4 regions of the Shewanella mangrovisoli genome follow, and region 2 is predicted to be linked to each of the others. Evidence: predicted binding sites of a transcription regulator. Region 2 holds the regulator's gene; each other region holds the start of a gene.
The links. Region 2 encodes sigma-54, which starts transcription at its own class of promoters, with help from an activator protein. Its sites were predicted from a motif close to GTTGGCACGNNNNTNGNNT; they were not measured.
Positions count from the first base shown of each region.

Region 1: flgB (flagellar basal body rod protein FlgB) is a predicted target of sigma-54. The motif match lies at 942-960, and genes of this name have one in related genera.
Region 3: K0H60_RS06965 (flagellar hook-length control protein FliK) is a predicted target of sigma-54. The motif match lies at 1,144-1,162, and genes of this name have one in related genera.
Region 4: flgA (flagellar basal body P-ring formation chaperone FlgA) is a predicted target of sigma-54. The motif match lies at 1,288-1,306, and genes of this name have one in related genera.

Region 1 covers NZ_CP080412.1:1,530,320-1,532,524, forward strand. Annotated here, with positions in the region: gene K0H60_RS06820 (CheR family methyltransferase) at 10-849, shown strand; gene flgB (flagellar basal body rod protein FlgB) at 994-1,398, shown strand; gene flgC (flagellar basal body rod protein FlgC) at 1,401-1,817, shown strand; gene flgD (flagellar hook assembly protein FlgD) at 1,842-2,205, shown strand, end outside.
Region 2 covers NZ_CP080412.1:831,594-833,798, forward strand. Annotated here, with positions in the region: gene hpf (ribosome hibernation promoting factor) at 1-277, opposite strand, end outside; gene K0H60_RS03680 (RNA polymerase factor sigma-54) at 306-1,781, opposite strand; gene lptB (LPS export ABC transporter ATP-binding protein) at 1,888-2,205, opposite strand, start outside.
Region 3 covers NZ_CP080412.1:1,558,265-1,560,469, forward strand. Annotated here, with positions in the region: gene fliI (flagellar protein export ATPase FliI) at 1-631, shown strand, start outside; gene fliJ (flagellar export protein FliJ) at 643-1,089, shown strand; gene K0H60_RS06965 (flagellar hook-length control protein FliK) at 1,249-2,205, shown strand, end outside.
Region 4 covers NZ_CP080412.1:1,527,952-1,530,156, forward strand. Annotated here, with positions in the region: gene K0H60_RS06800 (flagella synthesis protein FlgN) at 1-38, opposite strand, end outside; gene flgM (flagellar biosynthesis anti-sigma factor FlgM) at 41-367, opposite strand; gene flgA (flagellar basal body P-ring formation chaperone FlgA) at 444-1,151, opposite strand; gene K0H60_RS06815 (chemotaxis protein CheV) at 1,356-2,205, shown strand, end outside.

The sequences.
Region 1 (2,205 bases), 700 kb from region 2:
ATCTAGGACGTGAATGTGCCTGACAAATCACTCGCTGAAGCCGAATATAATCAATTTAGGTTGTTCTTAGAACAACACAGCGGCATCGTACTGGGGGAAAATAAACAGTACCTAGTGCGTAGCCGTCTCGCGCCTTTGATGGGCAAATATAATCTGCCTTCGTTATCCGATGTGGTGAAACATTCGATGAAGCCAACGGAGCGCGCGTTGCGGGCGGAAGTCATTGATGCTATGACGACCAATGAAACGCTTTGGTTCCGTGACCGCTATCCGTTTGAGTTACTAGGCAATGTATTGCTACCTGAATACAGTAAGTTGGGCCGTCCATTAAAGATATGGTCGGCTGCCTGTTCGTCTGGTCAAGAGCCTTACTCGTTGGCAATGACGATTTTAGAATATCAACAGAAGAAGCCGGGAGCTTTGCCGGGAGGCGCTTCAATTCAAGCGACCGATCTTTCGCCTTCTATGTTGGAACGCTGTAAGAATGCTGAATACGATAGCTTGGCGCTAGCGCGTGGCCTATCGGAGGAACGTAAGCGCCAGTTTTTTGATGCTTTGCCCTCTGGCAACATGCGGGTAAAAGACAACGTTAAGCGTTTAGTCAATTTCCGCGCCCATAACCTGCTTGAGAGTTACACTTTGCTGGGCAAGTTCGACATTATTTTCTGTCGAAATGTGCTGATCTATTTTGCCCCTGAGGCAAAAGCAAAAATTTTGCGGCAATTTGCTGCCGCATTAAATCCGAAGGGCATACTTTTTCTCGGCGCGTCAGAATCCATTGCAGGCCTGACCGATGAGTTTGACATGGTGCGTTGCAACCCTGGTATTTATTACCAGAAGAAAACCTAATTAAATGATATTAAATAAAAATTACCGACATTAGTCGGTAATTTTTTACCTCGCAAAACCTCATATCTACACATTTCGATTAATTACTACTTTTTGGCACATGAATTGCTTTGTTCCCGTGAGAGTCACGATGGAGGCAATTTTATGGCGATTAGTTTTGATAAGGCATTAGGGGTACACCAATTTACGTTGGGGATCCGTGCCGAGCGTGCCGAAGTGATTTCTAGCAATATCGCAAACGCTGATACGCCACATTATAAAGCCCGTGACGTCGATTTTTCTGCGGCCTTAAATGTTGCTAAAACCCAGCAACAGCAGCGCAATAGCCTTGAGATGACTGGCGATGAGCAGCATTTTGGCCTTGCACAATTAACGGGACAATACGTGAAGTTCCGTGTGCCAAATCAGCCAGATACTGGAGATGGCAATACTGTTGATATTCAACAGGAACAGTCGGCATTTATGCAAAATGCGCTTGAATATCAAATGTCTCTAGGATTTTTGGACAGTAAGTTTAGTGGCATGAAGAAAGCGTTGAGAGGGGATTGATCATGAGTTTATTTAGTATTTTTGATGTGGCGGGTTCTGGCATGTCAGCTCAGTCTGTCCGCCTCAACACCACCGCGAGTAACATTGCCAACGCCGACTCCGTTTCTAGCAGCATAGATAAAACTTACCGCTCTCGTCATCCGATTTTTGAAGCTGAAATGGCCAAAGCGCAAAGTCAGCAACAAGCCTCTCAAGGTGTGGCGGTAAAAGGCATAGTTGAGAGTGATAAACCCCTATTAAAAGAGTATTCGCCGGATCACCCAATGGCGGATGCGGATGGCTTTATCTACAAGCCGAATGTGAATGTCATGGAAGAAATGGCGGATATGATTTCTGCCTCTCGCTCATATCAGATGAATGTTCAAGTCGCTGAAGCCGCAAAATCTATGCTGCAACAAACACTTGGGATGGGTAAATAATATGCGCTATTTAGGAGGTAAGCTGTGAGCCTCATTAACCAACTTAGCCAGACCTCGGCTCAGACGACTCAAACTAAGAGTCAATCGAATACGGTGGCGACTAATACTACGAGCACAACGAGTACATCAACGGGTAATCCTTTTTTAGATGGCATCCGTTTGCCTAGCGAATCCATTGTCCCTGAAGCTAAAAGTCAGCAGCTGACACAGGAAGATTTTTTCTCGTTACTCAGTCAGCAGTTGTCGATGCAGGATCCATTTAAGCCCGTCGACAACGATCAGATGATTGCGCAAATGGCATCCTTTTCGACCGTGGATGGTATTTCAAAGCTTAACGATGAAATCGTCAATTTAAACAGTGTGATGACCTCGAGTCAGGCGCTGCAAG
Region 2 (2,205 bases):
TTAACTTCTCTTTGTGTTTAATAACCTGACGATCAAGCTTGTCGATCAGGACGTCTATGGCAGCATACATATCTGCATGCTCTGAAGTCGCGAAGACTTCACCACCGGTGAGGTTGATTCTCGCTTCGGCAATTTGTTGCATTTTCTCAACATTGAGCACAACGTGCACATTATTGATCTGTTCGAAATGACGTTCAAGTTTTGAAAACTTTTCCTCAACATAAGCCCGTAACGATTCAGTAATCTCGATATGGTGTCCACTCAGGTTTATTTGCATATAAACGTCCTCCGATTTCCACTTTAGGCTATAAACTTTTACGCTGATTGGAAGGGGGAATAAGCATCGCCTCTCGGTACTTCGCAATGGTTCTGCGCGCAACGTTAATTCCCTGTTCTGCCAGAAGCTGCGCCATCTTGCTGTCGCTTAATGGTTTTTTCTGGTTTTCCGCTGCAACCAGTTTCTTAATGAAGGCTCTGATTGCCGTGGATGAGCACTCACCGCCATCATCAGTCCCGACGTGGCTTGAGAAGAAATATTTTAGTTCAAAAAGTCCCTTTGGGGTATGCATGTATTTTTGTGTGGTCACCCGTGAAATGGTGGACTCATGCATCTCTACCGCCTCGGCGATATCGTTTAGGACCATAGGTTTCATGGCTTCTTCACCGTATTCGAAGAAACCCTGTTGGTATTGCACTATGCAGTTTGCCACCTTGAGCAGTGTTTCGTTACGGCTTTCAAGGCTTTTAATAAACCACTTGGCTTCTTGCAGATGCCCGCGGATAAATTGGCTATCGGCTTGGCTTTTGGTGCTGCGCGCCATGGCTGCATATTGCTGATTTACATTGATTTTTGGCATGCAGTCCGGGTTTAACTCGACCACCCAGCGACCATTTTTCTTCGACACCGACACATCGGGGATGACATATTCTTCATCGACAGGGGTGATGAGCAAACCGGGGCGAGGGTTTAAGGTTTGGATGAGGGCAATGCTCTCGCGCAGATCATCTTCCTTAAGCTTGGTTTTACGCATCAACAACCTAAAGTCGCGGGCAGCGATCAGATCTAAATGATCTTTGATCAACATACGGGCGTTTTCGAGGTGTGGGGTATCTGGCGAAAAATGGGAGAGTTGGATAAGCAGACATTCGCTTAAATCCCTTGCGGCGACACCGACGGGATCGAAGTGTTGAATGCGCTTGAGTACGGCTTCGACTTCATCCAGTTCTATCTCGGGATTGCCCATGGCCTCGAGGATATCTTCAGTACTTTGAGTGAGATAACCTTGATCGTCAATGGCATCAATAATCGCGGTGGCGATGGCTAAATCGGTTTCAGAGAAGGGCGTGAGGTTTTTTTGCCATTCTAAATGTTCGTACAGGCCTTCACTGGTTTCCCCTTGGAAGGGCATGTCATCTTCACGGCTAGCGCCAGAACCTGAGTTTGGCGATGCGGTAAAGACTTCATCCCAAGTGGTGTCCATGGGGAGTTCTTCGGGCAGGGATTCTTTGGTCAGCGACTCGGCAATGTCTACGGTGGAATTATCTTGTTCCTGTGGCTGAGCTGTCGTTTCGCTAAAGTCGGTATCGGCGATATCTTGCTTACGTTCGGTAGGCGCGTCGAATTGCTCCTCTTCCAGCTCGAGAAGAGGATTAGAGTCTAAGGCTTGCTGGATCTCTTGCTGCAGTTCCAATGACGACAATTGCAACAGACGAATGGCCTGTTGAAGTTGTGGCGTCATGGTTAACTGTTGACCCAGTTTGAGCTGGAGTGACGCTTTCATGTTACCGCTGATCCCTACGTTATTATTTTGAATTTAGGCCGCTTGTTATCATATTGATGGCGCTTACTAAGCCAAAATTCAAGGCTAATTGGCTCTGTTTAAGTAACTATAGCCTGAATTGTTCACCTAAGTACACAGCCCTAACTTGCTGATTGTCTAAGATCTCTGCGGGAGTTCCTTCGGCAATCAGGTTTCCGTGACTGACAATGTAGGCATGTTCACAGACGTCTAAAGTCTCGCGCACATTGTGGTCTGTGATCAGTACCCCAAGGCCTCGGCTCTTGAGTTGTTCGATGATTTTCTTGATATCGATAACCGAAATCGGGTCGACACCGGCGAAGGGTTCATCGAGCAGAATAAACTTAGGATTGGCCGCTAAGGCGCGGGCAATTTCGACGCGGCGACGTTCACCGCCCGATAACGA
Region 3 (2,205 bases), 730 kb from region 2:
GGCCTGTGAAACCTCGACTCGTATTGCCGAGTATTTTCGGGATTTAGGCTATAACGTATTGTTATTAATGGACAGCTTGACTCGTTACGCCCAGGCGCAGCGGGAGATAGCTCTAGCCGTAGGTGAGCCGCCGGCGACGAAAGGTTATCCACCTTCGGTATTTGCGAAATTGCCACGTCTGGTTGAGCGGGCAGGCAATGGTGGTCCTGGGCAAGGTTCTATCACCGCATTTTATACTGTACTGACCGAGGGCGATGACCAACAGGATCCGATTGCCGATGCTTCCCGGGCTATCCTCGACGGCCATATTGTGCTCTCCCGTGCGCTGGCTGATTCAGGGCACTATCCCGCAATCGATATTGAGGCTTCCATTAGCCGTGTGGCTCCAATGGTGATTTCAAACGAGCACTTAGAAGCCATGCGCCGCGTCAAACAGACTTATTCCCTTTATCAGCAGAATAAGGATCTGATTTCGATCGGGGCTTATGCCCAAGGCAGCGATCCGCGAATCGATAACGCCATACGCCTGCAACCTGCGATGAATGCCTTCTTACGCCAAACCATGCGTGATGCCTTTAGTTTTGCCGATAGCCAAGTCATGCTTGGGCAACTCGCGGCGCAATGTAAATAATCGAGACTGTTATGGCGAATGCCGATCCTTTATTGCTGGTGTTAAAATTAGCCCTCGATGCAGAGGAACAGGCTGCGTTGTTGCTAAAGTCGGCGCAATTAGAGTGTCAGAAGCGTCAAAATCAGTTGGATGCACTCAACAATTATCGCTTGGACTACATGAAGCAGATGCAGTCTCAGCAGGGACAAGCCATCAGCGCCAGCCATTATCACCAATTCCACCGTTTTATCCGCCAAATCGATGAGGCCATTGCGCAGCAAAATCGTGTGGTCGCCGATGGGGAGAAGCAAAAAAACTATCGTCAACAGCATTGGCTCGAGAAGCAAAAGAAACGCAAGGCGGTAGAACTACTCTTAGATAATAAAGAGAAAAAACGCCAAGCTCTTGAGTTGAAGAAAGAGCAAAAGATGACCGATGAGTTTGCTTCTCAGCAGTTTTTTCGCCGCAATAAACCCTAATCAAAGCTCGCGATTGCTTGTTTAAGTTGTTTCTTCAATCGGTAATCTCCATTTGTTGGCATTTTATTTGCTTGCTTTATGCCAGATATGGCCAAAGCCGCATAAATTGACGTTTGCCCGCATGTTTTTATGTCTTGGGGTGAATGTTTAGGAGCTGATATGCAACAAATGAACAATATCCTATTAGCGCCAAGCGCGAAAAACAGCGCTAGCTCGAGTAAAGCATTGACTCAAGATACTAATAGTGAAGACTTTTCTGCAGCATTGGCTTCAGTTACATCCGTATCATCCCCCTCGACTAAAACCCCTGTATCTCAGGATGTGGCCGTCAAATCTGCTAAAGCGGAAGCCAGCACTGACGATACCAATACCGATGATGAAGCCGATATCAGCTTGATTTTCGCCCAGATTGGTATGGCAAATGAGATGAAGAAAGCGGCAGATCCGGGCGAGTCTTTGCCGCTTGAGGCCGATATCACGGCAACGGAAGATGCCGACTCAACCTCGTTATTGGTCGATGATCAATCTCAGATCGACAGCTCTATTGTTGACGGCACTTTTTCCGATGAAATGGCTAAGTTTGTCGAGGCCTCCAACACAAGCATTGGCAATACAAAAGTGGATGTGAGTTCTGAAACACCAGGCTCTGAGTCAGTTGCCTCAAAATCAGCCGGACAAAATACTGCGCAAGTCACCGCTCAGTTATTACAGCAGCAAGCCTCACAACAGAACGCGGCTGATGTTGCTGATACTGAGAATGTAGAACCACAGATCCCAGCTGTTGATGTCGATGCTTTGGTTGCGGCCGTGACAGTGGCGGAAACGGATACTCAAGGTGTTTTAGTTGATGATTCGCTTTTGATTGATGATGCAGCGCTACTTACAGGTCTGCGGAGCGAAAAGTTCGTTAAACCGCCCGAAAATCATATTTTACCCATTGAGGGTGAGCCTTTGTTAGGGGCAAAAGAGCCTGGAACAACAGAGCTTGGTGCAACAGACATTGGCGCTAAGGCGATAAATGTGTCGACGCAGCCAGCAGATAAAGCTCTTGCACCTCAAAGCATGGTATCTCAAGCCGTTGATAATCAAATATCAATTAAAGCGGCCAATGCCTCT
Region 4 (2,205 bases), 700 kb from region 2:
GCGTGTTGTTGATCTACCAGTTTAGCTATTTCTGTCATAGTTACTCTTTATTGAGGTCATTCAATTCAGCTTCGAAGCTGGCAATGTTGGCCGCCAACTTTTCGGGGTCAATTTTATAGCGACCTTCGGCAATCGCTTGTTTAATCTCAGCGACTTTCTTTTGGTCTACTTCAGGTAGGCTGGCCATTTTGGTTTGAGCTCCTTGTAGCTGTTGAGCTTGAGCCGTAATGACAACTGAGTCACCTTTCTGTTGAGTCGATTTAGCTGCAACCTGAGTCGATTGCTCACTTTCGTTGCTTTTCTTTGTTGTGTTTGAACGGACTTGCGCGGCCGCTCCGGCGTTAAATTTGCTAATATCAATTGCCATTTTAGGCTCCAGCGTCGTGTATACGGGGATTTCTTAACTGGGGTATCGGCAGCTCATCGAAAAGCTTTAGTTTATTTTACATTCTAACTTCGACTTCGCCAATGGCCGTGACTATGGCATCTAGTACTTTGTTTGAACTGCTATTTTTGACCCTAATTTGGTCACCAATATTACCATCCTGTAGCGCTTCGCCTACGGTTTTTAGCACAAAATTGCTGGAACGCACATAAATTGATACTGAATCATTCTTACAAACAAAACAAAGGTTATTGGCAAAAATAGGGAAGTTTTTGGCGACACGCCGTTTTACCCGTACTCCTGAAAGTTGGCTGGTATCGCTAAATTGCATACCGCGTAAACTATTTTGGTCGACGTAACGGATTTCAACCTGTGTTGGGCTGATCAGTTCGCCAGGTGCCAGTGTTTCGCTGGCGACCACAACCGGGAAAAGAATATCGACCCGCACCGACATAAAAATCTGCCAAGGGTAGGCTAAATCGGGTGTATCACAGCTGACTTTTACCGTGTTATTGCGGCTGATCTCTCGGTCGGAGGCGAGCTCGACTCGAATGGGGGAGGCACATTGAGAAGGGAGCAAACGACTGTCTATCGTTTGCGGAAGGATTTCAACTTTAGCGTTAGATGGCTCTGAAATCTTTTCATTAATAAGAGCTTTAGCTAATTCGGATATCGCCGATATGCTAGGTACCACGGGCTCGGCATTGGCCTTAGTGGCGAAGGAAAGGGCGATGATACTCAAAAAATAGACTAAATTTACTTTCATAATGAAGAGACTAGCTTGTAACGCCAGAATGCACCTATACTTTTATCAAGTTTGAAACTGTTCCATGCCATAACGGCCAAGATTTCGTGTCAGAAGTTTGACTCAGTTTCAACTATGGTTATCGATAACAAGACGTAAGCAATTAATATGCCTATACTCAAACGAGTTTAGGGCCGTACATAAACAGAACAACAAGGCAGAGTTATGTCGAGTATTCTTGATTCAGTCAACAAACGAACCCAACTCGTAGGTCAAAACCGACTAGAACTATTGCTATTTAAGTTGAATGGTCGTCAACGTTTTGGGATTAACGTATTCAAAGTAAAAGAAGTTTTGCAATGTCCACCGTTAACGACTTTGCCTAAACTTAATCCTTACGTCAAAGGTGTCGCCCATATTCGCGGCACGACTATTTCGGTAATCGATCTGAGTGCTGCAACCGGCGGGCGTCCGTTAGCCAGCACTGAAAATTGCTTTATCATCATTTCAGAATATAACCGCAGCGTACAAGGTTTCTTAGTCAGTTCAGTTGAACGTATCATCAACATGAATTGGGAAGCCATTATGCCGCCACCACAAGGGGCTGGTCGCTATTCCTACTTAACTGCAGTCACTGAAATCGAAGGTGAACTGGTTGAAATTCTTGATGTTGAAAAAATCCTAGATGAAATTTCACCAGTTAAAACTGCAATCAGTGAAGAAGTGAATGAGCAACTGACAATCGATAGAAGTCAGCATTACCATATTATGGTGATTGATGATTCGGCGGTGGCTCGTAAACAAATTATTCGCGCGCTCGAGTCGTTAAACTTACAGATTGATACGGCAAAAGATGGCCGTGAAGCGCTCGATAAGTTAAAAGCTATTGCGGGTGAAATGAATAATGTTGCCGAGGAAATCCCGCTGATTATCTCGGATATTGAAATGCCAGAAATGGATGGTTATACCTTAACGGCAGAGATCCGCGACGATCCAAAGCTTAAGCATATCAAGGTGGTACTACATACCTCGTTAAGCGGCGTGTTTAATCAGGCTATGGTACAAAAAGTGGGCG